Regions from separate parts of the Janthinobacterium lividum genome, predicted to be linked through region 2. Evidence: predicted binding sites of a transcription regulator. Region 2 holds the regulator's gene; the other holds the start of a gene.
What was found. Region 2 encodes sigma-54, which starts transcription at its own class of promoters, with help from an activator protein. Its sites were predicted from a motif close to TGGCANGNAANCTGCTTT; they were not measured.
Positions count from the first base shown of each region.

Region 1: a site for sigma-54 is predicted at 1,085-1,102, ahead of urtA (urea ABC transporter substrate-binding protein). Genes of this name have one in related genera too.

Region 1 is NZ_CP139976.1:4,488,222-4,491,629, reverse strand. Features, by position in the region: gene U0004_RS20280 (transglutaminase-like domain-containing protein) at 1-151, shown strand, start outside; gene U0004_RS20275 (DUF4349 domain-containing protein) at 168-956, shown strand; gene urtA (urea ABC transporter substrate-binding protein) at 1,156-2,409, shown strand; gene urtB (urea ABC transporter permease subunit UrtB) at 2,518-3,408, shown strand, end outside.
Region 2 is NZ_CP139976.1:810,075-813,482, forward strand. Features, by position in the region: gene lptA (lipopolysaccharide transport periplasmic protein LptA) at 1-438, shown strand, start outside; gene lptB (LPS export ABC transporter ATP-binding protein) at 438-1,193, shown strand; gene U0004_RS03585 (RNA polymerase factor sigma-54) at 1,198-2,676, shown strand; gene hpf (ribosome hibernation-promoting factor, HPF/YfiA family) at 2,746-3,108, shown strand; gene U0004_RS03595 (enoyl-CoA hydratase/isomerase family protein) at 3,244-3,408, shown strand, end outside.

The sequences.
Region 1 (3,408 bases), 2.6 Mb from region 2:
CTTTCCCGTGCTGGCGCCCGAAGAGCGCGACTTGCCGGAAATCTGGCCGGAACCGTTGCCGCAGGTGGTGGCGTCCTTGACCTGCCATGCGACCGTGCAGGATGTGGCGGCGCACTTGCCCGATATCGAATTGTTGCCGCTGCAAAAATAATCCAAAGAAAGAAATCATGAAAAAAATATCCATATGCCTGTTTGGACTGTTGCTGCTGGCCGGCTGCGGCAGCAAGGGCGAGAGCGGCGGGCAGTCGAGCGCCGCGCGTCTCGAAGGCAAGGAAAAGGGCAGCGAGTTCCTTGCCTATGAACATAATGTCAGCGTCGATACGCGCGAGGCGCAAGTGCGGCCCCTGTATGAAAAAGTGGTCGCAGCCTGCAAGGCCGATACGGAAAACGGCTGCCTGCTGCTCGATTCCAGCGTCGACAGCGGCCGCTACGTGCATGCGCGCATCAGCATGCGCGCCAAGCCGGCCGGCATCAAGAAGCTCGTCGCGCTGGTCGCGGCCGAAGGCGACGTCACCAGCCAGGGCACCAAGGTGGAAGACCTGGGCCGTCCTGTGCTCGACAGCAAGAAACGCCTGGAAATGCTCAAGCAATACCAGGCGCAATTGCAAGACCTGGAAAAACGTTCGGGCACTAACGTCGATGCCCTCATCAAGGTGACCAAGGAACTGGCCACCGTGCAAGTGGAACTGGAGCAGGCGACGGCCGCCAATGCGCTGTTGATGCAGCGTATCGATACGGACTTGTTGAACGTGGCCATCAGCGCCGAAGGCAGGCAATCGTTCTGGCGGCCCGTCAAGCGCGCGCTGGGCAATTTCACGGAAAACCTGTCGGAAGGCGTGGCCAACGCCATCACTGCCATGGCCTACATCCTGCCGTGGCTGATCGCTTTCGTGCTGCTGTTCCCGCTGGGCCGCAAGGGCTGGCGCCGCCTGCGTGGAGCTCCGCGCAAGGATTGATGCCGGGATTGCTGCGTCCTGCGCACCGTTTTACGGCAATTTGAAACCTGGCTGCACAGTCCTTGTGCAGCCAGGTTTTTTTTCGTGCGGCGAGCGCCGCTTGCACCATGGCGGACGCCTCTTGGCGCTGGCATGCATTCTGCTTTAACAACATGGCAGACCCAGCTCGACCCCCACGAACCCATCACAGGAGTCCCCCATGACACGACGCATCATCCTGAAAGCGGCCGCCGCCGGCGCACTGGCCCTGGCCATGTCCACCACCATGCAGGCAGCCTTGGCCGCCGACACGATCAAGGTGGGCATCTTGCACTCCCTGTCGGGCACCATGGCCATTTCCGAAACGTCGCTCAAGGATGTGGCGCTGATGACGATCGCCGAGATCAATGCCAAGGGCGGCGTGCTGGGCAAGAAGCTGGAAGCCGTCGTCGTCGATCCCGCGTCGAACTGGCCCTTGTTCGCGGAAAAAGCGCGCCAGCTGGTGGCGCAGGATAAAGTGGCTGTCGTGTTTGGCTGCTGGACATCCGTGTCACGCAAATCCGTCTTGCCGGTGTTCAAGGAACTCAACAGCCTGCTGTTTTACCCGGTCCAGTACGAGGGCGAGGAGCTGGAAAAGAATGTGTTTTATACGGGCGCCGCGCCGAACCAGCAGGCGATTCCTGCCGTGGAATACCTGATGAGCAAGGATGGCGGTGGCGCCAAACGCTTCGTGCTGCTGGGCACGGATTATGTGTATCCGCGCACCACCAACAAGATCCTGCGCGCCTTCCTGAAAAGCAAAGGCGTCAAGGATAGCGATATCAGCGAGGTCTACACGCCGTTCGGCCATGCCGACTATCAAACCATCGTCGCCAACATCAAGAAATTTTCCACGGGCGGCAAGACGGCCGTCATTTCCACCATCAATGGCGATTCCAACGTGCCGTTCTACAAGGAACTGGGCAATGCGGGCTTGAAAGCCACGGACGTGCCCGTCGTCGCGTTTTCCGTGGGCGAGGAAGAATTGCGCGGCATCGATACCAAGCCCCTGCTGGGGCACTTGGCGGCGTGGAATTACTTTGAATCCGTCAAGAACCCCGTCAATACGCCCTTCATCAAGCAGTGGAAGGCGTATGCCGTGGCGCAAAAGCTGCCGAACGCGGGTTCGGTCGTGACGAACGACCCGATGGAAGCGACCTATGTGGGCATCCACATGTGGGCGCAAGCCGTGGAAAAAGCGAAATCGACGGACACGGACAAGGTGATCGCCGCCATGGCGGGCCAGAGCGTCAAGTCGCCGTCCGGTTTTACCCTGACCATGGACCCGACCAACCACCACCTGCACAAGCCCGTGATGATCGGCGAGATCAAGGCCGACGGGCAATTCAATGTCGTGTGGAAAACCAAGGAACCGATACGCGCCCAGCCGTGGAGCCCGTTCATCAAGGGGAATGAGGGCAAGCAGAAGTTGTAGGCGCTATCACCCACCAGCAAATGCCGGGGTCGGACCCTGAGGGTCCGACCCCAGTCCTCGCCTTTGGGGTAAGTGCTCGCCCCGTGCAGTTTTTCCATGGAACTTACAATGAGGTTCATCCCCAAACTGCTGGTCCTCGCCTGCCTGTTGCTATCCTCGCTGGCGCAGGCCGCCATCCCCCCCGACTTGCTCAAAGCGCTGTCCGGCGACGATCCCGACACCAGGATCGCGGCCGTCGCCCAGATCGCCGCCCTGGCTACGCCCGAGGCCGCCCGGGTGCTGCAAGCCTTGCAGGACGATCAGTTATATGCGGCCCCCGACGGCAAGGTGTATATCGTCGACGGCGAGCAGGCGCTTGACCCTGCGCTCGGCAAGAATGTGCCGCTGCCCGATGGCATCGACGGCGTGATGGTCAACAACCGCTTGCGCGCGGCCGTGGCGGGCGCCTTGTCGGGGTTGAAACTGCTGTCGCCCGAGCGGGCCACGCGCCTGGCCGCCGCGCAGGCGCTGCAGCAATCCGTCGATCCCGCGCAGGTTCCCCTGATACGCAAGGCGCTGGAGCAGGAAAACGATGCTGACATCAAACAGATATTGCAGGTGCTGATCGCCAGCGCCAACCTGCATGCGCCCGACGCCGCCACGCGCAAGGCCGCCGTGCAGGCGCTGGCGGGCAGCAGCGATGCGCGTCTGCTGCCCGTGCTGCAAGCCATGCTGGAGAAAGGACCAGATGGCAAGGCCGGCGAGCCGGACGAGGCCGTGCAGCTGGCCGCCATCGAGACCATGCGCCAGATCAAGGGACGGGTGGCGCGCATGGAGTTCGCCGGCAATGTGTTCTACGGCATTTCGCTGGGCAGCGTGCTGCTGCTGGCCGCGCTGGGGCTGGCCATCACGTTTGGCTTGATGGGCATCATCAACATGGCGCATGGCGAATTGCTGATGATAGGCGCTTACACGACCTACCTGTGCCAGCTGTTCTTCCGCAGCTACCTGCCTGGCTTG
Region 2 (3,408 bases):
GGCGACGTCGTGCTGGTCAAGGGGACCCTGACCATGAAGGCGGGTCGCGCCGTGATCACGGAAGATCCGCAAGGCTACCAGTTCATTACCTTCTGGGCCGATCCCGGCAAGCTCGCCACCTTCCGCCAGAAGCGCGATGGCGCGGGCGACCTGTGGGTGGAAGGCGAAGCGGAGCGCGTGGAATACGACAACAAGACGGAAGTGGTGAAACTGTTTTCCAGGGCCAAGCTGACGCGCCTGGAAGGCACGAAAGTGACCGACGTGGCCAATGGCGCCTTCATCTCGTATGACAGCCGCAAGGAAGTGTTTGCGATGGAAAATTCCAACAGCGGCACCAGCACCCCGGATGGCGGCAGCGTGCGCATGGTGATCCAGCCGAAAACCAAGGCACCGGCGGCGGAGAAAGCGCCGGCCACGCCCGCGCCAGGAAAGAAATAATGGACAATACTCGTTGCGGCAGCACCCTGATCGTTCGCGGGCTGCAAAAAACCTATGGTAAGCGGCAAGTCGTGCATGATGTCTCGCTGCAAGTCGAATGCGGCGAAGTGGTGGGTTTGCTGGGCCCGAACGGCGCCGGCAAGACCACCTCGTTCTACATGATCGTCGGCCTGGTGCCGTCCGATGGCGGCAGCATCGATATCAGCGGCGTGGACATCTCCAGCCTGCCGATCCACCGCCGCGCGCAGATGGGCCTGTCCTACCTGCCGCAGGAAGCGTCCGTCTTCCGCAAGCTGACGGTGGAAGACAATATCCGCGCCGTGCTGGAAATTCAGACCGTCGAAGGCCGTCCGCTGACGAAGGCCGAGATCGAGGTGCGCCTGGATAAATTGCTGGCTGACTTGCAGATTGAAAAGCTGCGCGAGAATCAGGCCCTGTCCCTGTCCGGTGGCGAGCGCCGCCGCGTGGAAATCGCCCGCGCGCTGGCCACCGATCCCCGTTTCGTGCTGCTCGACGAACCGTTTGCCGGCGTCGATCCGATCGCCGTGATCGAGATCCAGCGCATCGTGCGTTTCTTGAAGGAGCGCAATATCGGCGTGCTGATCACCGATCATAATGTGCGCGAGACGCTGGGTATCTGCGATCGTGCCTACATCATCAACCAGGGCTCGGTACTGGCGTCGGGACGCCCCGACGACATCATCGCGAACGAGTCGGTACGCCGGGTCTATCTGGGCGAACACTTCCGCATGTAAGCCAATGAAACAATCATTGCAGCTGCGCACTTCGCAGCACCTGGCACTGACGCCGCAGTTGCAGCAATCGATACGCCTGTTGCAATTGTCTACCCTGGAATTGCATCAGGAACTAGAGCAATTGCTGACGGACAATCCCTTGCTCGAGCGCCTCGATGATCCGCTCGACCGCTCGCTGCGCCTGCTGTCCGATGGCGCCTTGAGTTCCACGGCAGCGCCGGCCGAAGCGCCGCCCCAGCCGCCAGGCCAGGAAGCGCCCACAGCGCCGGCCGAAGCGGAAACCTTTGACGGCGATGCCGGCGAGGGTCCTGCCGCCGCGGATGGCGGCGACAGCGACTGGAGCGAGGCGAGCCGCGGCAAGGCGCCCGACGACGAGGATTCGCGCCCGCAACTGGAGGCCCATCACTGTACCCTGCGCGAACACCTGATGGAGCAGATGCGCGTGACGGTACTCGAATTGCGCGACCGCGCGCTGGTCGAGCTGATCATCGATGCGCTCGACGACAATGGCTACCTGGAAGAGTCGCTCGACGACATCCTGGCGCGCCTGCCGGAAGAGCTGGAAATCGACGCTGACGAGATGCGCACGGCCTTGTCTCTCTTGCAAAGTTTCGATCCGCCCGGCGTGGGCGCGCGCAATGCCTCCGAATGCCTGGCGCTGCAAATCAAGCGTTTGCCGCACATCGCCATGGTGACGCGCCGCATGGCCCTCGTCATCGTGGAAAAGCACCTGGCCTGGTTTGCCCAGCGCGATTTCAACAAGCTGAAAAAAGCCCTCGATTGCGACGATGAAGACTTGCGCGAAGCGCAGACGGTGATTCGCCAGTGCAATCCGCATCCGGGCGCCGTGTTCGCCTCGGACGTGTCCGATTACGTGGTGCCCGACGTCGTCGTCAAGCGCGCGCGCAATGGCTGGCAAGTCACGCTGAACAACGATGTCATGCCGCGCCTGCGCGTCAATGCCATGTACGCCAACTTGCTCAAGCAGGGCAAGGGCGAGGGCGCCATGGGCGCACAGTTGCAGGAAGCCAAGTGGCTGATCAAGAATATGCGCCAGCGCTTCGACACGATCCTGCGCGTGGCGCAGGCGATAGTAGAAAGACAAAAGAACTTTTTCTCGCATGGGGCCGTTGCCATGCGTCCCCTTGTGCTCCGTGAAATAGCTGATACACTGGGTTTACACGAGAGTACTATCTCGCGGGTAACAACTCAAAAGTACATGCTGACCCCGCACGGCATGTTCGAGTTGAAATATTTCTTTGGTAGCCACGTCGCCACCGAAGCGGGGGGCGAAGCGTCATCGACGGCGATACGGGCATTGATCGTGCAACTGACAGGAGCAGAAGACCCTAAAAATCCTTTATCCGACAGTAAGATTGCGGACATGCTGGGGGAACAAGGCATGGTGATTGCGCGACGTACTGTTGCCAAATACCGGGAAGCGTTGAAAATTCCGCCAGTGAGCCTGCGTAAGTGTTTGTAAGTTTTTTTCGGTTCCTCTGCGGGCCGGATAGGATGGACCGCACGAACCCGATCATCTTTAGGAGTGTGTATGAATCTCACCATCAGCGGACATCATCTCGAAGTGACACCAGCCATCCGTGAATACGTACAAACGAAGCTGGAGCGCGTGAAACGTCATTTCGATCAAGTCATCGATATCGCCGTGATTCTGACCGTGGATAACCTCAAAGAGAAAGAAAAACGTCAAAAGGCTGAAGTCAACCTGCGTTTGAGCGGCAAGACTGTCTATGTGGAAAGCTTGGCGCACGACCTGTACGCCGCGATCGATACCCTGATCGACAAGCTCGATAGGCAAGTGATGAAATACAAAACCAAAGTGCAAGGGCACGGTAAAGAGGCGATCAAGCATCTGCCAGACAACTCCGAGGAAGAAGCCGTCGTCGCCGTCTAAGGCCACCCGCTTCCAGCAGTTGTGATCAACTAAGGGCGCACATCTTGCGCCCTTTTTTGCGCCTGGACCTTTTGAGCGCAATGTTCGCCGCGCAGGGGCTAAAATGTTTGCACTTTCACTTCTTTCCTGCCTGCCATGAGCGACTTCGTCCAGACTTCCATCCGCAACCGCACGGGCCATATCGTGCTCGACCGTCCGAAAGCCTTGAATTCCCTGTCGCTGGAGATGGTGCGCGCCCTGAGCGCGGCCCTGCTGGCCTGGCGCGACGATCCGCAGGTGGACGCCGTGGTGATCCGCTCC